DNA from 3 places in the Oceanobacillus phoenicis genome. Region 1 is predicted to be linked to each of the others. Evidence: riboswitches for the same ligand, from Rfam matches in the RefSeq annotation. Region 1 holds a riboswitch; each other region holds the start of a gene.
What was found. A riboswitch is a leader RNA that binds a small molecule or an ion and turns the genes downstream of it on or off. The one in region 1 is predicted to bind S-adenosylmethionine.
Positions count from the first base shown of each region.

Region 2: another riboswitch for S-adenosylmethionine. It lies ahead of ABC346_RS19490 (homocysteine S-methyltransferase family protein); the one in region 1 lies ahead of ABC346_RS05945 (methionine ABC transporter ATP-binding protein).
Region 3: another riboswitch for S-adenosylmethionine. It lies ahead of ABC346_RS10340 (methionine ABC transporter ATP-binding protein); the one in region 1 lies ahead of ABC346_RS05945 (methionine ABC transporter ATP-binding protein).

Region 1 covers NZ_JBDFME010000001.1:1,108,806-1,116,918, forward strand. Annotated here, with positions in the region: gene ABC346_RS05935 (MetQ/NlpA family ABC transporter substrate-binding protein) at 1-351, opposite strand, end outside; gene ABC346_RS05940 (methionine ABC transporter permease) at 379-1,041, opposite strand; gene ABC346_RS05945 (methionine ABC transporter ATP-binding protein) at 1,031-2,056, opposite strand; SAM riboswitch class I at 2,159-2,273, opposite strand; gene ABC346_RS05950 (YxcD family protein) at 2,400-2,699, opposite strand; gene ABC346_RS05955 (S66 family peptidase) at 2,890-3,924, opposite strand; gene ABC346_RS05960 (response regulator transcription factor) at 4,331-4,960, opposite strand; gene ABC346_RS05965 (sensor histidine kinase) at 4,966-5,586, opposite strand; partial or broken gene ABC346_RS05970 (GAF domain-containing protein) at 5,653-5,877, opposite strand; gene ABC346_RS05975 (hypothetical protein) at 5,817-6,092, opposite strand; gene ABC346_RS05980 (VOC family protein) at 6,137-6,496, opposite strand; gene ABC346_RS05985 (S-adenosylmethionine:tRNA ribosyltransferase-isomerase) at 6,509-7,555, opposite strand; gene ABC346_RS05990 (SDR family NAD(P)-dependent oxidoreductase) at 7,557-8,113, opposite strand, start outside.
Region 2 covers NZ_JBDFME010000001.1:3,884,089-3,892,201, forward strand. Annotated here, with positions in the region: gene ABC346_RS19460 (GerAB/ArcD/ProY family transporter) at 1-428, opposite strand, end outside; gene ABC346_RS19465 (spore germination protein) at 428-1,981, opposite strand; gene ABC346_RS19470 (hypothetical protein) at 2,485-2,709, shown strand; gene ABC346_RS19475 (ABC transporter ATP-binding protein) at 2,947-3,714, opposite strand; gene ABC346_RS19480 (ABC transporter permease) at 3,734-4,564, opposite strand; gene ABC346_RS19485 (aliphatic sulfonate ABC transporter substrate-binding protein) at 4,576-5,562, opposite strand; gene ABC346_RS19490 (homocysteine S-methyltransferase family protein) at 5,649-6,698, opposite strand; SAM riboswitch class I at 6,779-6,884, opposite strand; gene ABC346_RS19495 (DUF1801 domain-containing protein) at 7,342-7,770, shown strand; gene ABC346_RS19500 (thiolase family protein) at 7,772-8,113, opposite strand, start outside.
Region 3 covers NZ_JBDFME010000001.1:2,083,417-2,091,529, forward strand. Annotated here, with positions in the region: gene ABC346_RS10310 (TetR family transcriptional regulator) at 256-795, opposite strand; gene ABC346_RS10315 (SDR family oxidoreductase) at 911-1,720, shown strand; gene ABC346_RS10320 (arsenate reductase family protein) at 1,862-2,218, shown strand; gene gcvH (glycine cleavage system protein GcvH) at 2,287-2,667, shown strand; gene ABC346_RS10330 (toprim domain-containing protein) at 2,918-3,274, shown strand; gene ABC346_RS10335 (thioredoxin family protein) at 3,297-3,605, shown strand; SAM riboswitch class I at 3,687-3,785, shown strand; gene ABC346_RS10340 (methionine ABC transporter ATP-binding protein) at 3,913-4,941, shown strand; gene ABC346_RS10345 (methionine ABC transporter permease) at 4,931-5,599, shown strand; gene ABC346_RS10350 (MetQ/NlpA family ABC transporter substrate-binding protein) at 5,668-6,507, shown strand; gene ABC346_RS10355 (YuzK family famiily protein) at 6,693-6,869, shown strand; gene sufC (Fe-S cluster assembly ATPase SufC) at 7,161-7,946, shown strand; gene sufD (Fe-S cluster assembly protein SufD) at 7,963-8,113, shown strand, end outside.

The DNA.
Region 1 (8,113 bases):
GGAATATAATCCAATTGGTGCAAGAACAGTAGATCCAATGGGAACAATGTCTTCACCACTTTCCTTCACATATTGCCCTAAGAAAGCAATGTGTTGGAAAGCATTGATATCAATATCTCCCTGAGCTAAGGCGTTGTTCGGCAATGTATAATCAGCAAACTCGATAAGTTCGATGTTGATTCCTTCTTCTGCTGCTTTTTCTTTAAGAAGGGGCCATTGAACTCCATCGGCACCATTTACTCCAATTTTTACAGTAACTTCATCATCTCCAGCTTTTGCCTCATCACTTCCACAAGCTGCTAAAAATAATATAAAACTGAATAATGCTAGTAAAATAAATGATTTTCTCATATGATACTCCTCCTAATATAGTTTGATTTAACGACGCATAATTTTTTTGGAAATAGTATTACCGAGCCATTGAGCTACTTGAACCATAATGATAAGTATGATTACGGTGACGAGCATAACGCTGCCGTCGAATCGCTGATAGCCATATGTCATCGCGATATGTCCAAGACCACCGCCACCAACTGTACCTGCTACAGCAGAGAAGTCGATTAACGAAATAGATACAAATGTAAGTCCTAGAATTAATGGTCCTAGCGCTTCGGGAATTAATACAGTGGAAATAATTTTTACTGGACTGGCACCCATTGCTTTAGCAGCTTCGATAACTCCAGGGTCGATGCTAACGAGATTATTTTCTACTACTCTAGCAATTGTAAAACTAGCAACAATTGTCATCGGGAAGATTGCGGCAGCAGTTCCTATTGTCGTGCCAATGACGAGTCTGGTAACTTGTGAGATTGCTACTAGAAAAATGATAAATGGGATAGGACGAATGATATTAATAATAAAGTTCAATACGTTAAAGATAATCTTGTTTTCTAATATGTTGTTTTCACGTGTCACAAATAGTAATAAACCCATGCATATACCTAGAATGGAACCAAAAAATAAAGTTGCGGTGACCATGAGCAATGTTTCTCCGGTTGCCTCTACAATTCGTGGCCAAAATGTACTCCAATCAACTCCCATGTGTATACACCTCCTCCATATCAACAATCGTTTCTAATTCATGAATAACTTGTTGAACTTGCTGTTCGTCTCCTCCAAAAGAGACAATGAGATTTCCAAATAATTTTTCCTGTAGTTCCCGGACAGATCCATATACGATATTAAAGTCGATGTTATGTTTCCGCGTTATACTCGATAAGATAGGGTCAGTGGCTCTTTCGCCTTTAAATAAAACACGATAAAGATTACCTCCACCAGCTTCCGTCCATTCTTTTAGCACCTTCTCAGATGGAAGTTCTTGTTGTACTGAACGAATAAATCGTTTAGTTGTTTCGTGAGAAGGGTTTGTAAAGGTATCAAACACGTTCCCATGCTCAATGACTTTGCCTTCTTCCATAACAGCCACTTTGTCACATATCGATTGAATAACTCCCATTTCATGGGTGATAAGTAGAATGGTTATACTTAAATCTCGATTTACTCTTTTTAATAATTTCAAGATATCCGATGTTGTATTTGGATCTAAAGCAGAGGTTGCTTCATCACATATTAAAATATCGGGGGATGTGGCGAGAGCTCTTGCAATACCAACGCGTTGCTTTTGGCCACCTGATAACTGATCTGGGTAATCTTTTGCTTTATCGGATAAACCGACGAATTGTAGTAGTTCAGAAACCCTTTTGTTTACTTCACTTTTTGATGTACCCGCAAGTTTAAGCGGGTATGCAATATTTCCAGCGACTGTCCGTGATTGGAATAAATTGAAGTTTTGAAAGATCATTCCTATATTTCTTCTGCGCTCCCGTAATTGCTTGGCGGATAATTTACCAACATCTGTTCCTTGGATATGTACCGATCCCTCGGTGGGCCGTTCGAGCATATTTACTAATCGAAGCAAAGTGCTTTTTCCGGCGCCGCTGAATCCGATGATTCCATAAATATCTCCTTTCTCAATCGTTAGAGAGACTTCTTTTACAGCCTCCACTTTTCTTTTTCCAAGTGTGAATGTTTTAGTTACATTCTGAAATTCAATCATGTCTTAACCCCTCACCAAATGATAAAATAAAAAATCCCTCTTTTCTTGAAAGACAAGAAAAGAGGGATTCTAAACCATATGTATAGATGTAGAAGCCATCATTTCTCATCTTCCAAATGCTAATTGCATTTGCAGGAATTGGCACAGTATTCTTTAACAAAAGAATCCGCTGCCGAGATGTCATAGGGCCTGATCCCTCAATCTCTCTAGATAAGAAAAAACGTAAAATATTTAGTTGTTATATTGAAAGTAATTCTAGAGGATAAATTAAATTAAGTCAATATGGTTTTAAAAATAAAATTATTCTGATAAATATTCCGAGTATAGCAAATGTGAACTTATACTAATCATCTTCACTCCGGAGTCTTGCATAAATACCATTTGTCCGATTTAAATCAAGCTTTAGTCCAGCATATGGATTTGCATGTAAATTTTCTTTAATCCATTCTCGTAGAGCGGAAATAATATGTTTTGTTACAATTTCTTGTTTGCCGAATACAGTGGTTATTTCTGCAGAGAAACCGGAATAATCATCATAAAAAAGTTCAACTTTAACTTCACCTGGCTCGATTTCTCGTTGTCGAGCAATATATATACATACAGCAAGAATGATATCTTCTTCGGGAATGATTAGCTTCGTCACTTCCAAAGCTCCTCTTCTTTTTGATGTTGATTTTGTAGTAATAACTTCTCTGCAAACTTCCTCATCATCTAAGCTCCCTTTTCTATGAAGTCGGTCACCTTATTTTACTATAATTATGTCAAATTTATGAAGTGAAACGATTTATTAGTAATAGAAAATATTTTCTGATTAGTATATACGATTCACCGATTTATTCCTGCACAGCGCTTTCCATAATAGAGAAAGTAGCTTGATTACAGTTAATTCCTGCCATACGACCAAATGGAAGTGTTGCTTTTGGTTCACTATGCCCGAAACTTACATTATAAAGAACAGGTAGTGTGGATAGACCATTTTCTTTTAATACATTTGTAATAACTTGTTTATATTCTTCGTAATAGGTTTCTCCATGCGGTTTTGCAAAGATAATTCCATTCGCACTTTGAAGTATGCCCTGTGTAGCATAATTTTGTAACCAACGAGCGAGAAGATCCGGTTTCGGTTCTTCCTCAGAAGTTTCAATAAATAATATGGTATCTTTCCAGTGTTCGATTTCTGGCCAAAGCTTCGTCCCTTTTATACTTTCCAAGGAGTCAATACATCCACCAATTAAACGTCCTTGTATAATACCTTCTCCTTGTAGAATCTCATACGGTTTATTAGGGTAGGTCGTTCGCTTCGTGTCTTTATTTTTAATATCCCATTCTAGGAAATCACTTGTCCAACGCTCAGGTGGTTCGATATCTCCAATTACTTCGTTCGAGAATAATGTTTTATGGATATGTTTGATAGTGAACGGATCCATTTCTACATTCTCAGCGAAATCAACCATGATAGATGGTCCATAAAAGGAGGATATTCCTGCTTTATAACAGAAGAAATGAGATATAGTTGTATCCGAATACCCTAAGAATATTTTAGGATTTTTGTGAATCACATCGAAATCAATATATGGTAATAGACGAATACTATCGTCACCGCCTATGTTAGAAATAATTGCTTTTATTTCTGGATCCTCAAAAGCATCCATTAGATCTTTTGCACGAGCCTCTGGATGTGCATGAAGATATGTTTCTCCTTTTAAACTATTGGGAGTGGGAATCACTTGTAAACCAAATACCTCTTCTAAACGTTTAACTCCTTGATCATAACGCCATTGTAAGTTCTCTTCACCAGCACCTCCCCATGAAAGGGAAATGGTTGCAACTTTATCTCCTGCTTTTAATCTTGGTGGTTTGATTAGCATTTGGATACAACTCCTTTTTTATTTGGGATAGCTAGTATCTCTAAGTTTACCTAATAGAATCAATTTCATAATTAATATCTTTGGTGTAAAATCCTAATATTGCATTGTTTGATTTCCATTTCAGACGGACGCTTTTTAGCAGGTATGGCCTCAGCTAACTTGAAAAGAAGATCACTTTTCAAGTGGATCTTCAGATCGTACTGTTCCTGCAGGAGTCGCCATCTTCCATTACAATCAAAGCCAAGAATTTCTTGTAATCGGAACATTATTATATAAAACATCAAAAAACGTTCGTTTTCCAATAAAACTTAGCAATGATGTAATTGATTCAATAACATATCGTACTCATTTTTGTTTTACAAAAAAAGACAACAATTTTCTTTAGGTTTTGGTAGCAACCAATTAATCACTCAACGTGGTGTTTTACAGCGAATAACGCAGCTTGTGTGCGATCGGAAAGGTTTAATTTCGATAAGATTTTATTGATATGCGTTTTTACTGTCTTTTCTGTAATAAATAATGAAATAGCAATTTCCTTATTACTTTTCCCTTTAGCGATTTCTTTTAATACTTCTATTTCACGATTGGTTAATGTATTTAAACGATACGATGGGTGATGGATAGAATTGACGGGCATTAAATGATTGGTAACTTTTGGATGCAGTTGAGTTTGTCCGTCCATAAGAGAAATAATACTTCTAATTAGATCGTCTGGTTGAATATCCTTTAATTGATACCCTGAAGCGCCGGCTTCTAATGCAGGTATGACATGGTTTTGTTCTGAAAAGCTTGTGAGCATAAGTATTTTTACTTCGGGGTATAATGAACGGATTTTTCTTGTTGCCTCAATACCGTTCATGACGGGCATCATTATATCCATTAGTATCACATCGGGTTTTTGGGATTGTGTAAGTTCAACTGCCTCTTGTCCATTAGAAGCTTCACCGACAATTTTAATGGGAGGTTGTGTTTTTAAAAACATAACTAGACCACGTCGAACAACATGATGATCATCCGCTATTAATACTTTAATCAAGTTTGTTATTCCTCCTTTACAAATGGGATAGTAACTTGAATAAAAGTTCCCATGCCGACTTTAGTTGTAACCTGAAATTTGCCCCCAATTTCTTCTGCGCGGGATTGCATACTACGTAATCCCATGGTAGGCATATCAAATTTTTTATCATAAAAGAAACCTGTACCTTTATCTGAAATAGTAAGAATAATGTTTGGTTCAACTGTATTTATCTCGATAAAGATATCCTGTTGTCCAGAATGTTTTTTGCAGTTGGCCATCGCTTCTTGTCCAATCCTCCATAAAGCCTCTTCAATTTGCGGATCGATTGGCTTGATCCCGCTCACTTTAGTGTGAATATGTAAATCAAGAACTTTTGCATAATTAATGAATGAAGAGATTAAGCCGTTTTCTAGAGAAGGGGGATGAAGTTGTTTTATGAATGTACGCATCTCGCGTAAAGCTTCTTGAGATAAGTCTTGTATATATTGAAAGGTATCTTTTACTTCTGGCTCAGTGGTAATCTCTTGACCTGCTCTGGCAGTTAAGCTTAATGAGAACAATAACTGATTTACAGAATCATGTAGGTCACGTGCAAGGCGAGTTCGCTCTGTAAGTAACGCAATATCTTGTTCTTTTTGGGTCAAATAAATTCGTTTTAATGCAGTGCCAATTTGATAGGCTATCGACTCTAGTAATGCTAATTCTTGTTTATGAAAGTGTGTTTTATTAGGAGACCCGACATTTAATATACCGAATCGTTCATTACCTGCTTGTAAAGGAACGGTGGCATGATGGGTGAGCCCCTCATTTTCATGGTGGTTTTCTCGTAAGGCGGATTCAATGCGCTGACATTCAATAATATTACTAGCTTTTGTTAATTCTCCCTTTCGATAACGATTGACGCACCAACAGCTTTTTTTTTCATTCGATAACAGTTGTTTGCAGTTAGTGCGTGTGGAAGGGCATGACTAGCAATTAATTTTGGATTTTGATCTTCATCTATAAGGAATATCCAGCCAATTTTGAAACCAGTGACTTGTAGTAGTTTTTCAAGCACTTCATGTAATGTTTGAGTTATCTCCGTTCCTTCATTTAATAACTCTGCTATTTCTTTAAGAATAACTTCTTCAATAAATTCTTTGCCAGACATGATATCTCCCTTCCTGATGTTTTTACTTTATAGTATAACATTTTTTACGTGTTTTTTATTTGTAATAGTTCGATAATTTCCTGGTCTGGACCATGAAAGAAGATAGATTTCCAACCATTTGAGATTTCATAAGGGCCCTCTATCGGTTCAATTTTATTTGATTTTAAATTGATGATTGTTTCATCTAGATTATTAATCTGAAAACAGAAGTGAACATAAGGGGAGTGGGAAGGTGGAGAAGAGGATTGAATTAGTTCTAATCTCCACTCTTTCCTTTTTAGAAAGACGATTTGTTCATCGCCAAATATGAGATATTGTTCTACATCCAAATCAAACATCAATTGATAGAATTTCTTGGATCTATCTAAATCAGTAACTTCAATAGCCATATGATGAAATTGCATTATTAATCACCTCTAGAGGGGAGCTTGTAAACTATAAGGATGTTTTTCTGGTAGGATAAGATTCATATCTCCAAACTCATGCCATAGATACCCTTCTTTAATTGCTTGTTCATAAGCATTTAATAGCAATGACTCATCAATAAATGAGGTGAGCATTTCTAAGTGACTTGATTTTGGTTCATGTAATCCGGTAATTAATCCATTTGTAATTTGACGATTAAAGTCACGTTGGATATATAAATTCGTCCATCCGGATGACTCTGCGGTTAGTGCCATTGTTTCAAGTGCACGTACAACCGTTGTACCAACTGCAATGACTTGTTTATAGTTATTTTGGGTCTGCTTTACTAGTGCTACAGTTTCCTTTGGTATTGAATAGAACTCTTCGTTATTCTCTGGAGAATGGTCCCACGCATCGTCTAATAAATAACTAAGACCTGTATGCAACTGCAAAAAGGCAATGTTAATCCCTTTTTTCTGTAAACGAAACAACAGCTCCCAACTAAAAGCACGTCCTGCTGAAGGCATTTCTACAGAACCAGGATGAATTGCATACGCAGTCTGATAGTCATCTAATGTCCAAGGGTGATGAATATATTCGTAGCGAACAGGTTCCCCGTACTTATAGAAATAGTTGTATAAATCGATGTCACTTCGATTAAATTCTATTTGTTTTAATGGAGAATGTAATTTGGATGCTATGACTTTTCCAACTAACCCCTCGCGAAAATATAACTGCTCATCAATCTCTATTGTTACAGGGATAAGCACTTCCCACATAGTATTAGATAAACGTTTTGCTAACCGAATCTCGATAGTTTTACCGTTAGCTAATGTAGCATCTAATACAGGTGGAATGGTCCGACTATTATTTAGAACAAGTAAATCACCAGGAGAGAGATAGTTTTCTAGGTGATAAAAATAACTGTGTTCATAAGAACCAGTGTTAGAATCAAGCGCAAGCAAACGTACTTGATCACGTCGAATTCCTCTTTTTTCTGGAGGTGTTGTAGCATTTGCTTCATCAGGTAAATGGAATTGTGGCGCATGGGGAATCATGTTATTCGCCTCCTTTTACAAAATCGAATGCTTGTGCTTCTAGTCGTTCCCCGTGTATGTTACTGGCATTATCTGAAGCAAGATATATAAATACATCCGTACAATCTTCTGGTTGGGTAAGTTCATAATTACAATTAGGTACTGCAAGATCATGCATTTCTGTATCCATTTCTCCCGGATCGACCATGTTTACTCGAATTGGTGTTTCTTTAAGTTCATCAGCCCACGTCTGAGTGATTCCTTCCACTGCGAATTTAGATATTCCATAAGCTCCCCACCCACTATAACCGGTATTTCCAGCTTCGGAAGTTATATTGATTACCGATCCTTGCTTTCTTTGCAACATTCCTGGAATGACCCGTTTTGATAAAAGAAAAATACTAGCCGTGTTTACTTGTAATACATGAAAGAAATCATCTTCCGTAGTATCTAGTAATTGAGGGATTGGGCTGGGACCTACTGTCGATGCATTATTGATTAAAACATCTATTCTCCCAAATTTTTCTTCCGTAAGTGCTACGAATCTCTCAACATCTCTTCTGTTACTAATATCTGCTG
Region 2 (8,113 bases), 2.8 Mb from region 1:
CTATCACCAGAAACTGCATAGACAATAACTAATAAGAAAGTTAATATAACAAATTCTGATGGGGTTCGATCAAAAAGATAGTGTTGTGATATATCTGCAATAAACGCTAGTTCATACCCTACAATAAACCAACAAACAATTATAAAAAAAAGCGAAAAAGCAACTGCAACAGGTCGACTTAACAAAAAAGATGCATAATCTAAAAATGACTGATTAGGAAATTTAGAAGCTATATTAGCAATCGCCCATGTAACCATAATTGAAATGATTCCTGCAACAAGCAACGTTACCCATCCATCAGCCGCCTCTGTCTTACTCGCTAATAAACGTGGATATGTCAGGATACCAACTGCCACAGCCATACTTGGAACCGAAAAACCAATTGCTCTATTTGAAATTCTTCCATCCGTATAGTTCACTGTTTTCATTAACTTTTCCGACCTTTTTTAGGTTGTTTTAAATTATTCTGCAAAAAGTTCTCCCGCTTCGATAAAATAGTAATTGGTGCACGAATAATAATATCTGACATATCTCTCTTCACCATTGGCATAAGCGGTATACTGTACGGCACCCCAAAACTTTTGAGGTTAGTTATATGAATCACCATTATAATTAACGATAAAATCAGTCCATATAATCCAAGTAATGCAGAGGCTAACATAACTCCAAAACGAATAGCGCGAAAACTAATTGCTACACTATAATATGGAACACAAAAGCTTGCGATAGCTGTTAATGCTGTCACAATAACAATTATTGGACTGGCAATCCCAGCATTTACAGCGGATTCCCCAATTACTAAACCTCCAACAATACTGATGGTTTGACCAATTACTCTTGGAAGTCGTATAGCAGCCTCTTGAAGCATCTCAAATACCATTGCCATTAACAACACTTCAACAGCTGCACTAAAAGGCATCCCCTCTCTACTAGCTGCTATAGAAAAAACTAAGGATGTAGGCAGCATCCCAGGGTGAAAGGATACTAAAGCAATATAGATCGCTGGTAAAAATAAAGCAATAATACATGCAATAAATCGCAAACTACGTATCAAAGAAGCCGTTATCCAACGTTGATTATAATCTTCCATTGATTTCACAATATCATTTAAAACAATTGGTCCGATAATAGAAAAAGGCGTACCATCTACCAAAATCACAAATTTTCCATGTAACATTTCAAATGACGCTTTGTCTGGACGTTCTGAACTTATCATTTGAGGAAATGGAGATAGCGAACTATCCTCAATCCATTGTTCAATTTGTGCAGAATCCGTTACATATTCCGTATCGATAGATTGCAGTCTTCGTGTTACTTCTTCTAAAATATTCGGATTAATGATATCTTCTATATAACAAAGTACTACCTTTTGTTTTGATCTAGATCCAATCTCAAAACTTTTAAATCGTAATTTCGGATCTCTTATATCTTTTCGAATTAAAGACAAATTTACCTCTAAATTTTCTATAAAACCATCTCGTGGTCCGTGAATTAATGTTTCAGATTGAGGCTGCTCCACGGTACGTTCTTTACCACCGGTAGAACCAATGATTAAAGCCTTCTTTTCACCATCAATAAAAAATACAGTCTGTCCGTCTAAAACATAATCAATAATCTTATCCATATTCTCAGATTCTTCAATAGAAGTAATTGATATTACCTCTAACTTAATATTCTCTATGAGATCGACGTCAATATCTTTTAAATTTTGTTGAAGGTTTTGAATAATACTATTATTAATACGGATTTCATCGGTTATTCCTGCAATATAGGCAATCCCACAGATAGTCTTCATCTTACCGATTTTAATATTACGTAAATTTAAATCTTCTGGGTTACCTATCGTATCTTTTATATTTTGAAGATTAGTACTTACCTTACTTGATAACGATAATTTTGTGTTTGAAGATACCTGTATAGAAGTAGCACGTTTGTTATCTGATTGAATATTCTTTAATTTAGATAATATTGATCTTCTCAACGCGATACCTCCAAGGATACAGTTTTTTTTACCATTCCACAGAACCAGTTAATTATTCTCTAGATTGGAATGAATTTATAACTTCGTTTTGTAGTTTAAGATAATACATATGTAAAAAAATTAAGGGAAACATCTTTTAGTGGCTTATTCTTTCTTAAAGTTAGTTAATACTGGTTCACTAGGCAGGTTGCGATTGAATCTTATCAATTTGAGGATGGCTAACATTCTAATGTCTAATCTTGCTGTGGCAAAAGTACCTTGTACCAAATGACCAAAATCGGTATGCCCTTTATTTCATAACTGACTTGTCATTGCATAATAACTTTAATAATAGAAATTCTCATTCAATGGGGCCTATGTAAGAAATTCGTTATAATAGAATCATTCCAAACAAATAATTAGGCGTAAATACCTAATTATTTTATTCAATCTAGTTTATATCCTGAGATAATTACCCGATAATAAATTAGATATACAACTTAATTAGCGAGGAATGATGAGGAATGTCATTTAAGATTCCTCCCTTCACTTCGAAGTATAAATTAATTGCTACTTACCGAAGTAACGGGGATATCTGGCTTGCCATGCTTATCGATGAGGAGCCATTTAATTTTAAATGGAGTGAACTGGACAGTATCCAGGATTTAGAATTGAAAAATTATTTATTTTCATTGCAATCTGATATAGAGGCAGGGAGATACGAAGTAGAAGAATCATTAAAGAACTAAGACAAAACAATAAGATATACAAGAGGAATGATAATGGACGTAGTAAAGTTATCACATGTAGTTTGGTGCATCGATCAGAACAAAAGTATTCACATGTAGTTTGGTGCATTGATCAGAACAAAAGTATTGTTGAAAACAGACGTAATCTCTACGGGAGGAAAAAACAAGTAACAAGTAAACTGACTCCCCCCCGTAGGTCGCGTATTAATCTTTTCATTATTCTAGTTCGTCACTACCTTACATCGTATATCTTATTTTTTGTGTACTCTCTTTTTGTTCTTCTCTTTCAATTTGAAGAATCCCCAAAATTTCTGCCTTAACCGTTGCCATCTCCTGACTACCTCTTAATCTAGGTTTCGATTGTTCTAATACAATTTCCGCAGACAGCGTTCCAGGCTGCCCACGTAAAATAAGAATCCTATCACATAGATATAGAGCTTCATCAATATCATGTGTCACAAGCACCATGGTTGTTTGATACTTCCTCCATATAGACAATAATAAATCTTGTAATTGCATTTTCGTAAAAGCGTCTAATGCACTAAAAGGTTCATCTAATAATAGAATCTCCGGAGAAGTAACTAGAGCCCGAGCAATTGCGACTCGTTGAGCCATGCCTCCTGAAAGCTGCTTTGGATAAAGGTTCTCCTTTTGAGATAGCCCAACGCTTTCCAAGTAAGATAAACCTTGCTGATTTTTATTTATTTTTTTCCCTTTTAACCCAAATGTTACATTTTCAGTAACATTCAACCATGGTAATAACCTCGGCTCTTGAAATATATATCCTATCGAATCCTGTATTCCTTTTGTTCGTTTTTGGTTAATAGTAATTTCTCCATGATACCCTGTATCCAAGCCAGCAATTGAACGTAAAATGGTACTTTTCCCGCAGCCACTTGTTCCGAGTAATCCTACAATTTCTCCTGATTTTGTACGAAACGATATATTATTTATTGCAGGGGTACCATCAAAAGATCGACTTACTTCTTTTAGTTCCAAACTCACGATTCATCCTCCTTTATTTTTAGGACTTTACAATTCGATCTTGCCAGTGTAGCGTTCTATTTTCTAGTTTTTTCAGTATCCAGTCTGTACCTTTTCCAATAAATGCGAATAATAATATACTAGCTAAAATCGTTTCAGGAGATAGTGTGTTTTGACCTGCAATCAATAAATAACCTAAACCTTGACTTGCACCCATTAATTCAGCGGCTACAACAAACATCCATCCAAGCCCTAATCCGCTACGTAGACCTGTTAGAAAAGAAGGTAGTGATGCAGGTAGTATAATTCTTCGTACAAGTTGAAAGGTAGACAATCGATTCATTTTCCCAACTTCAATCAGCTTTCGATCAACACTTGTAATTCCACTTATGATATTTAAATACACTGGAAAGAAGACACCAACACTAATCATAGTAATTTTGGAAACCTCTCCAATTCCCATCCACAGAATAAATAACGGAACCCAAGCTAAAGAAGGAATCGCTCGAAATGCTTGAATTAATGGATCAAATAACATTTCTGCGTTTCTATACAAACCTACTAGTCCACCGAGTATTAGTGCGGCAACAGTACCCAAGAAAAATCCAGCAAATACTCTATATAAAGTAATACCTATATGTCCCCATAAGGATCCATCTTCAGCAAGATTAATTATCGTACCTACAACTGTCGTTGGTGCAGGTAATAAATACGCAGGAAAGTAACCAAATCTACTTAATACTTCCCAGACAATTAAAAGCAAAATAGGGATAATACTTCCCATCCAAATTACTTTATATGACGAAAATGATTTCTTTTTTTTAGACTTATTTATATCCCAATTAATAACTTCTTCAGACGCCTTAGACAAGACAACCACCCCTAATCATTATTTAGCCCTTCTATAAATGATGGTTGAACAAGTTCATTTACAACCTTCTCAATGTCCGTGCTAGCTTCAATAACTTCTCCCTCTAGAAGCACCTCTGCTGAATTTCTTAACGTATCTCGATGCTCATCTCCAGGAATAGGATTGGAAAAATCATTCCTCTCTAAAGTTTGTTTCGCTACATCTAGTGACATCTCTGCTTCTTCAGATAAAATCTTTGCCGCTTCTTCCGGATTATCTATTGTCCACTCTCTTGCTTTTTCATACGCACCAATCACAACATCAACATAATCTGGATACTCTTCTGCAAAATCCTTTCTTACATTTAAAAAACCATAGGTGTTAAATTCTTTATTTCGATAAAATAAGTTTGCATCAGATTCTAATTCTGCTCTAGCCATATGTGGATCTAACCCCGCCCATGCATCAACAGAACCTTTCGACAAAGCAACCGCACCGTCTCCATGTTGTAAATTTACAATTTCTAAGTCATTTGCTGATAATCCAGCTTCATTTAAAGCTCTTAGTAGAAAAATATATGGATCCGTTCCTAACGTGGCAGCGACTTTTTTTCCTTTTAATTCTTCTACAGATTGTATCCCCGACTCATTATTAGCAACCAACGCTGTCCACTCTGGTTGAGAATAAATATATATATTTTGAATTGGAGAACCCTTGGATTTCGAAACAAGTGCCGCAGATCCTGCCGATGAACCAAAATCAATGCTATCACTTGTTAAAAATTCTAAAGCCTTATTACTACCCTGACTTAGAACCCACTCCACACCTATTCCTTCATTTTCTAAAGCTTCTTCTAACCATCCTTGTTCTTTTAAAACAAGGCTTGTTGGTGAATAATAGGCATAATCTAAGCGGATCTTATCAGGCTTTCCTTCTGCAGAACTTGAATCTGATCCACATGCTGCTAATACACTAATTATTAATATAATTAGAGCTACACTCATTAACTTCCTTTTCATTAATTTCTCCTCCTTTTCATTATTTAAATAAAACTACTTGGTTTTATACTAAAGCTGCTAACAAAATAAATAGAATAGGAGATTTACTATGCCTTAAATCGATAGCCTACATTATGCTCTTTTAATGTTTTATCTTTCCCAAATAAGAAATGCTTCTCCATATCAGGAGAATAAGGAGAGTTAATGGTCTCCTTACCAACCGCCTCTGAAACAGCTCTAAGCATTGCTGGAGATGCTCCACAACATAATCCAATATAATTGACACCAATCCCTTTTGCTTCTTTTGCCCACTCAGCTAGTTCATAACGGTTATGGTAAAGCGGATCTAAAGCAGTAGGAAAAGTTGTTTCCGTAGGCAAATGGCAACTGCAACCACCATCTGGTAAATTAAAAAATGTCGGATGCTCATTTGATGTACGATATGGAATGGGCAAAGCTCCTACATAACCGGTTACATGATTTCTAATCTTGGCTATATAAGGTTGCATCGTGTCTGGACCTCGGAAACAGTTCATTCCAACTACAAGTGCTCCTTTTTCTGATAGAATCTTACAAGACTCCTCTACCGTGTAGCCATCTCTTAAAATATTTTCTCCCATTAATCCCAGTGTAATGACTGCTGGCAAGTCTTTTTTCAATATTTCTTCCAACGCGATTTCTGCTTCTTCATGATAATAAAATGTTTCTCCATTAATAAAATCAACGTCTTCCTCTTTACTCCACTGAGCCATTTCAGCGAACATCTCTCTTACTTGATTTTTGCTCGATTCATCATCAGGGTCAAAGATATTTGTATTAGAAATATTTCCTGCCACTAATGCCTCCTCCACAGGATGCTCTTTCGCTACTTCTTTTGCTAAACGAATAGCACTTCTATTCAAAGGTTCTAATAGATCTTCCTTTCCGATAATGCGCATTTTTTCTCGATGTGCATTATATGTAAATGCTAAAACAACATCAGAGCCAGCATTCATAAAATCACGATATGTTTGTTTTAACGCATCCGGGTTCGCAAGGGCAACTTCAGGTACAAATGAACCTGCCTGTAGATACCCTCTCCTCTCTAATTCAAATAAATACCCTTCCCCTGCTATTACGGTACCTTCTTGCAAACGTCTTTTTAAACTACGTTTCATTAAAATCTCCTCCTCAATTATTTTTACAAACAAAAAACCCCTCTTCTAAAAGTAAGAAGAAAGGTAAGCATACATTGTTCTTCTTATCTTTAAGGCATGTAAGCCTATTGGAATTAGCACCATACCCATGTAAGGCTGGTTGCTGAGACTTCATCGGGCCAATCCCTCCGTCTCTCTTGATAAGTCTAACTTTATTAAATTTTTTAAAAATTAACTTTTTAACATCTTAAATGATAACCATAAAATAATCAATAGGAAATTTAAATTATTCATTTATTATTTTTTAAAGAATTATTTTGTCTAATGTTTCAACAATAGCAATGAGTTGGACTTGATTGAAATGGAAGACGGTGACTCCTGCTCAGAATAACCTAGCTTAATATATGGCAAATACGAAAGAAAATCAAGAATTATTAGTGCATAGAATATGTTTATTACCAAATCATAAGCGATTTACAGGAATTTTAGTAAATAGAGCACACTAGGAAAAGGGTTTTCTCTTCCTAGTATGTTAGAGCAGTGTCTTCTAAATAAGCGAGTCATCGGCATTGGAAATAAAAACAGCACAATATCCATATTTCATAAAAATAACTTATTTCATTTGTTATACTATAATTAACCTTTATACTTAGGAGTGCTAAAAATGTATGAGTTAAAAACAAAAGAAACAGAAGACAGTGTTATTCAATTCATCGAAAGTGTGGATCATCTTCAAAAAAAAGAAGATGCTTATAAACTATTAGATATATTTACCGATTCGACTGAGTATCAAGCAAAGATGTGGGGAACAAGTATTATTGGTTTTGGAAAATACAAATATAAATACGCTTCCGGCCACTCCGGAGAATTTTTAATGGTAGGATACTCTCCCAGAAAATCAAAAATTAGTCTCTATCTTGCAACAGATATTGTTCAAGATAGTGAATTAATGACAGCTTTAGGTAAATATACTACCGGCAAATCATGTGTTTATATTAACAAACTCAGCGATATTAATCTTGATGTTTTACGTCGATTAATTAAACAATCACTCAGCCATATCAATTCAACATATCCTGTTACTGAAAAATAACTTAGCACTGTTCGATTAATAGTGCCATCCCTTGTCCGCCACCAGCACATAAAGTAGCTATGCCATATTGCTGTTTTCTTTTCATTAATTCATAGATTAATGTTGTTATAATTCGTGTTCCTGTAGCACCGACCGGATGACCTAACGCAATTGCCCCTCCATTGACATTTACTTTTTCATGATCCAAACCTAGTTCGCGGATGACAGCGATAGATTGAGAAGCAAAAGCTTCATTCAATTCGATTAAATCTATGTCTTGTAATGTTTTCTTCGTTCGTTTAAGAAGTTGTTTAACTGCCGGTACTGGACCAATCCCCATAACTTTAGGAGAAACACCTGCTGT
Region 3 (8,113 bases), 970 kb from region 1:
AGGGGTTATTTTTTTTGGTTGATTTCGGACATAATAAACGCAATCAGTGTTCCAAAAGAAATCATAAGCGTTAATACGCCTTCCATATCCATAGGCACCACCCCCCTTCAAAGGAAATACCTTTAAAGGAAATGTGTGTGCCTATCACCCTCATGTGAAGCCGGTCTATTATAGTAATAGTGTAACATATATGAACAAAATTCATTCTAGGCTATTTGTTGTGTTTTTTAATAAAATATAAATTATTTGAAGGAATTAAAAGCTTTGTGCAGTATGACGAGCCCAATTCGTCGTACCAATATTAGCTAATTCAATAGCAACTTGTTTTGGACTTCGATGACAACCTTCGTATACCCATTTTGATAAATAGCCTACTGTCCCATAGCTTGCAAAAATTGCATACCCTTCATACGAATAAATGTTTAGTAAACGATTATATAATGACTCAGATAATAAATGAATAAATTTTGGGTTATTAAACTGTTCCTCATAAAAACTTTTAAACTCCAAAATATGTAAGCAAATATTCAAAGTTGAATTGAGAATTAAATCAAACTCAATTTTCTTTACTTGGTTTTGCGAATTAGATTGATAATGCGAAAGGAATTTCGTGGTTATATCTTCTGTTACTTGTTCCAAAAGGTCATACTTATCATAGAAATGCAGATAAAACGTCGAACGACTAATGCCTGTTTTATCTACAATTTGTTTCACAGTTAGTTTTACAAAGCGAGTATCATTTAATAAATCTAAAAAAGCGTTTATTATAATGGAACGAGTTGAAGAATTATTCATTAAATCACTTCCTATTTAGAAGTTCAATGGACATTTTAGACTAAAATGTAGTTTGTAAGCCATTACAGCTAGGTTTAAAATGATTATATAGTAAATAATTTTAGGAGGTCAAACGATGTCTAATGTATATGTTATCACAGGAGGAACAGGAGGCATGGGAAAATCCATTGCTGAATTAGTTGGGAAGGAAGGAACGATACTCCTAGCAGATGTAAATGAAGAACGTCTTATTCAGACGAAAGAAGAATTATCAACAAAGGGAATTAATGATGTATATTATCAAACTGTCGATATTACTAATAAAGAGAATATACAAGAATTAGTTGAGAAAACGAAATCACTAGGTTCTTTAAAATCGATCATTAATACTGCAGGATTATCCCCAACAATGGCAGATTCTAAAAAAATTACAGAAGTAAATTTACTAGGAACTGCTAATATCTTAGATGCATTCATCGAAATAGCAGAGACTGACACAGTAGCAGTATGTATTTCATCTATGAGTGGACATATGGCGCCGAAACAAGGGCCGTACATGGATATACTAAAAAATCCACTTGCACCGAATACAGTTGAAGCAATGGAGCAAATTGCACAAGGGAATTCAGGAACGGCATATAGTTTGTCTAAGTTAGGTGTCTTAGTAATGGTAGAAGATCAAGCGTGGAAGTGGGGGCAAAAAGGAGCACGGATTGTATCTGTTTCACCGGGAACAATCAATACTCCCATGGGCAGACAAGAATCTTCCAAACAGGAACAAATGAAAGTAATGCTTGAGCATACACCTCTACAACGAGAAGGAGAGCCGATGGAGATTGCAACTGCAGTTAATTTCTTAATTAGTGATGCAGCATCTTATATAACCGGAACAGATCTTCGAGTTGATGGTGGAACAATTGCAAACATACAAAATATGAATAAATAATAAGCGATGATACTTCACTCCTAATTAAGAGACGTGGTTTCGATTATGGGGTGTTTTATTTTTTTACTTTTCCTACAAGATGTATTGCACAACTAAATGTGGTAAAATGTCCACGATAAGAAAACATGTAGGAGGAATATGATGGCTATTAAATTTTATTGGTATCCTAATTGTGGCACATGTAAAAAAGCAAAAAAATGGTTTGATGACAATCAAATAGATTACGAAGCAGTACATATTGTAAATGAGACCCCATCTTCTGATCAGATTCAAAAGTGGATAAATATCAGTGAGCTTCCTGCAAAAAAATTTTTCAATACAAGTGGAAAAAAATATCGTGAACTTAATATAAAAGATAAAGTCAATCAGCTATCTGAAAAAGAGATAGCAGATTTATTAAGTTCAGATGGTATGTTAATTAAACGCCCGATTGTGACAGATGGGGATAACATAACAATTGGCTTTAAAGAAGAAGTATTTGAAAAGGTTTGGAAGTAATTTTAACTAGAAAAATGATAGTATAGATTGTATAGTTAAATTGGAATGATAATTTGGAGGGATTGTTTATGAGTTTGCCACAAGATCTATTGTATTCTAAAGAGCACGAATGGGTAAAACAAGAAGATGGAAAACTACGTATTGGAATTACAGATTTTGCTCAAGATGAATTGGGAGACATTGTGTTTGTTGAACTTCCTGAAATTGGAGAAGAGTTTAAAGCCGATGATCCTTTCGGAAGTGTAGAGTCTGTAAAGACAGTATCTGAGCTTTATGCTCCAGTGAGCGGAAAAGTAGTTGAGATCAACGATGAGTTGGAAGATAGCCCGGAGTATGTTAATGAATCTCCATACGAAAAAGCGTGGATGATTGTGATCGAACCATCTGATGAAAAGGAACTTGAAGAATTATTAACTGCAGAAAAATATGAGGCATTTATTCAAGACTAATTTTTAGGCTGACATTTACACGTTATTTGTGTATAGTCAGCCTTTGTTTTATCATATAATGATAATAAAACGAAATCTTTATTCATAAGGTTGTAATTACTACTTATTTTTGAATGAATTCTTCAGGGGAATAATGCCTAGGAATTCACCTTCCATTTACTTTACGTTTTTAAGAAGATGTAATCGAATTATTTAAATTTCTTTCCTGATAAATAAGCATGTTTCTTGCTTGCATAAGGAGTGCTATGCGATGATGACAAATGAATCTAATAAAGTAATTATTGTAGAAGGTTTGTCGGATAAGCGACAAATTGAAAAAATCATTGATGACAATGTTAAAATCGTTTGTACAAATGGAACTTTAGGTGTTGAAAAACTTGACGAACTATTAGAAACATATGATTTAGATGAAAAGGATGTTTATATATTAGTGGATGAGGACCCTTCAGGGATGAAACTAAGAAAACAATTGGCAAGGGAATTACCTCATGCAGAGCATATTTATGTTAGCAGTGAGTATCGTGAAGTTGCGGCTACACCAATGAAAATTTTAGCTAATGCTTTAATTGGTGCGCGGTTTTCTGTACATCCATCTTTTTTGTTATAAAGGAATGTAAGGTGATTAATTTATGAAGGAATGGAACCAACATATTGAACGAGGTGTGGTTTATATTTACACACCATTCTGTGGAACTTGTTCTGTTGCTAGGGCGATGTTAGAGAATATTGAACGGCTTCATCAACAAGACATTTTTCACGAAATGAATGCTTCTATTCATCCTGAGTATATGCAGGATAGCCAAATCGAAAGTGTACCATGCTTATTATTTGTGGAAAATGGAGAAGTTGTCGAAAAAATATATACGTTTTATTCAACTGCAAATATATATGATTATTTGATAAAATACCAACCAGAATTATTTTCAAATGCGACGTAATATATTGATTGACAGTCCTATAAGCGCATGCTAAGATAGGTACACTGAATTAATTAAAAATAACCATTAACAATATGATATCTCTTATCTAGAGCGGTGGAGGGACTGGCCCTGTGAAACCGCGGCAACCTTCATAATTAATGAAAGGTGCCAATTCCTGCAGAAAATGAAAGATGAGAGAACGTCAGACGATATACGATAAATACGTACGTCTTTCTGTTCTCTTAACAGAAAGGCGTTTTTATTTTGACGAAATGTGGGGAAACTAAACGAAATGGTTGTTGGAGAGTAAGAGGAGGAATAAACATTGATATCTATAGAAGGGTTAAGCAAAGTATTTTCACTAAATCAAAAAGACATCAAAGCTGTAGACTCATTGACCCTCAATATTGAAGATGGCGATATTTATGGCGTAATCGGTTATAGTGGAGCTGGTAAAAGTACGTTTGTACGTTTAATTAACCGACTAGAGGAACCTACATCTGGAAAAGTGACCATTGGGGATCAAGTAATCACGGAATTAAATAAAACAGACCTTCGTGTTGCACGACAAGATATAGGAATGATTTTTCAACATTTTAATTTATTGTGGTCACGCACAGTAGAAGATAATATTGGATTTCCTTTAGAAATTGCAGGTGTTGATAAGCAAGAAAGAAAACGTAGGGTAAACGAATTAATTGGTTTAGTTGGACTTGAAGGAAGAGAGAAATCTTATCCTTCACAATTAAGTGGCGGACAAAAACAGCGTGTTGGTATTGCAAGAGCGTTAGCGAATTCTCCGAAAGTATTATTATGTGATGAAGCCACTTCTGCTCTTGATCCGGAAACGACTAATCAGATTTTATCATTATTACAAGATATTAATGAAAAATTAAACTTAACGATAATTTTAATTACGCATGAAATGCATGTTATTCGTAAAATTTGTAATCGTGTAGCTGTTATGGAGGAAGGAAAAGTTGTAGAAGAAGGACAAGTCCTTGATGTATTTACAAATCCGAAGCAATCAGTGACGAGAAAGTTTGTTGAACAAGTTATGAGTTCTAATGAGGATAGTGATATGTCAACAATCGTTGAAAATTATCCTGATGGAGTTTTATATCGAATTCACTTCTTAGGAGAGACTACAAATCAAACCTTAATTAGTCAGATAGCTAAACAATTTTCTGTAGATTTAAATATTATCCAAGGAAATATTACACAGACACAAGCAGGCAGCTATGGAGCACTGGTAGTTCAAGTAACAGGAAATGACAGTGAAATTGAGCGAACTAGAAGTTTTATTGAAAGTCAAGAGTCTGTTGAATTGGAGGTAATTCAACATGCTAAATAGTTTATTTGAAGGAATAAAAATAGAAGATTTAATTGAAGCAACCTACGAGACCTTTTACATGACACTTATTTCAATGGTAGGAACCGCTATTTTTGGGATTTTACTTGGGTTACTATTATTCCTTACTTCAAAAGGAAATATATGGGAAAATCGAGTAGTGAATAATATTGTTGCCGCCTTTGTAAACATCTTCAGAGCTATACCATTTATTATATTAATTCTATTACTATTTCCGTTTACCGATTTTCTGATGGGGACGATTCGTGGTCCTAATGCTGCTTTACCAGCGCTAATTATTGGATCTGCTCCATTCTATGCACGATTAGTAGAAATTGCCCTTAATGAAGTAGATAAAGGTGTAGTGGAAGCTGCAAAAGCAATGGGAGCGAAGACAAGAACAATAATTTTCAAAGTGTTATTACCTGAATCAAAACCGGCACTTGTGTCTGGAATAACGGTTACAACAATTGCTTTGATAGGATATACAGCGATGGCTGGAGCAATTGGAGCAGGTGGCCTTGGAAACTATGCTTATTATTTTGGGTTCCAACGTCGTGACTTTGATGTTGTATTATGGTGTACGATTATTATCGTTCTTATCGTATTTATTTTCCAATTTATCGGGGATGCTATTACTAGAAAACTTGATAAACGTTAAAGTAGAATTCTCAAATAACTTCACTACTTGATGAAATTAATAAAATGTTAAAAGGAGAGAATACAGAGATGAAGAGATTATTATTATTGTTAACTATTGCAATTGTGGGGTTATTAGCAGCTTGTGGAACAAGTGATGAAGGTTCATCAGGTGATGAATCGTCTGATGAAACAACAGAAATTACGGTTGGTGCATCTAGTGTTCCACATGCGGAAGTTTTAGAAGAAGCAAAGCCATTATTAGAAGAGCAAGGTATTACATTAAATATTGAAGAGTACCAAGATTATATTTTACCTAATGATGATTTAGCTGATGAACGTATTGATGCAAACTATTTTCAGCATATTCCTTTTCTAGAACAAACCATTGCTGATACCGGCTATGAGATTGAATCTATTGGTGGCATTCATGTGGAACCAATGGGTGTATATTCTCAAAATATATCTAGTGTTGAAGAAATCACAGAAGGTACAGAAGTTATTTTAAGTAATTCGGTTGCTGAACATGGTCGTATTCTTTCTTTATTTGAAAAAGAAGGTTTAATTAAATTAGATGAAAGTGTAGAAAATTCTGCAGCTACGATTGATGATATCGCGGAAAACCCGAAAAATCTTCAATTTTCAGCTGAAACAGAACCAGGGTTCTTACCTGAATACTACCATAGTGAAGAAGATGCGTTAGTTGTTATTAATACGAACTATGCTATTGATACTGGATTAAATCCAACAGAAGATGCTTTATTTGTTGAAGATGAAGAATCGGACTATGTAAATGTGATTGCAGTTCGTTCTGAAGATAAGGATAATGAGGCATTAAAAGCATTAGTTGAAGTGTTACAATCAGAAGAAATTCAAAACTTTATCATTGAAAATTATGATGGAGCAGTGGTGCCAACACCAACTAACTAATGAAGTAAGTAATAGAGAGTAAAATGTAAGAATTGTATAGAAAACTCAGTTAAAGTGACTTATTCTAGAGAAATGAAGTTTTAATGAGAAATCAAGGTTTAAATCCATTTTGTACGGGAATAGTCCTTGTGTTAGCATTTTTAATGTTAACGAATAAGAAAGGATGATTTATTATTACCAGTGGAATGGATTTAAACTATACTTCGGAAATGGAAAAAGGACTGGGACAATCAAGAGGAATGAATTATGAGGAATATGGAAGAAGTTTAGAAAAACAAATTCATGTTGAAAAACTGAGAGATAAAGAATACCATGATGCCAAATCAGTGGCATCTGAAATGAATTCACAAATACCAAAATAAATTTTAAAGGCTGATGTCAATACGACATCAGTCTTTTATAATTATTACAGATAAATTTGATAATATGTTAAAATAAACTTAGATGTCCTTCTTAATGATTCAGTAAAATTTTCACCTATTTAATACTTATGAATAGCTATCAAACGTGTTAGAAATAACCGTTAACGACAAGATAGGTATAGCTTAAAAGAGTTGATAATTAATTTGAAATGCTTTAAGATTGTAATGAGAATAAATTGAGAATGGATATAAATTCATTTGATGAAAATAAAGTACTTGGAGGTATGTTTTATGTCAGGATCAGTTTTAGAAATCAAAAATCTTCATGTAAGCATTGAGGATAAAGAGATTTTAAAAGGGGTAAACCTTACTATAAAGGGTGGAGAGTTTCACGCAATCATGGGACCAAATGGTACTGGTAAATCAACATTAGCATCAGCAATCATGGGGCATCCTAAATATGAAGTAACAGAAGGAAGTATCACTCTTGACGGTGAAGACGTATTAGAGATGGAAGTTGACGAGCGAGCTCGTGCTGGAATGTTCTTGGCGATGCAGTATCCAAGTGAAATTAGTGGTGTTACAACTTCTGACTTCTTACGTTCAGCTATTAATGCAAAACGTGAAGAGGGCGACGAAATCCCACTAATGAAATTTATTAAAGAATTAGACAAAGATTTAGATTATCTTGATATTGATCAAAGTATGGCTACACGTTACTTAAATGAAGGTTTCTCTGGTGGAGAGAAAAAACGTAATGAAATCCTGCAATTAATGCAATTAAAACCAGAAATTGCAATTCTAGATGAAATCGACTCTGGATTAGATATTGACGCATTGAAAGTAGTTTCTAAAGGAATTAACAAAATGCGTTCTGACGAATTTGGATGCCTAATCATCACTCACTATCAACGTCTACTTAACTACATTACACCTGACTTTGTTCATGTAATGATGCAAGGTCGAGTTGTGAAGTCTGGTGGACCAGAACTTGCAAAACGTCTTGAGGCAGAAGGTTATGAGTGGATTAAAGAAGAATTAGGTATCGAAGACGAAACTATTGAACAAAACGCGTAATGTAAGGAGGGATAGCATGACTGTAGAAACAAAACTTCCATTCAATCAAGATTATACGAACCAATTTTCAAAAGATCGTAATGAGCCACAATGGATGACGAAATTGCGCTCAAGTGCTTTAGGTATGGTTGATTCATTAGATATGCCGAAGCCAGATAAAACGAAAA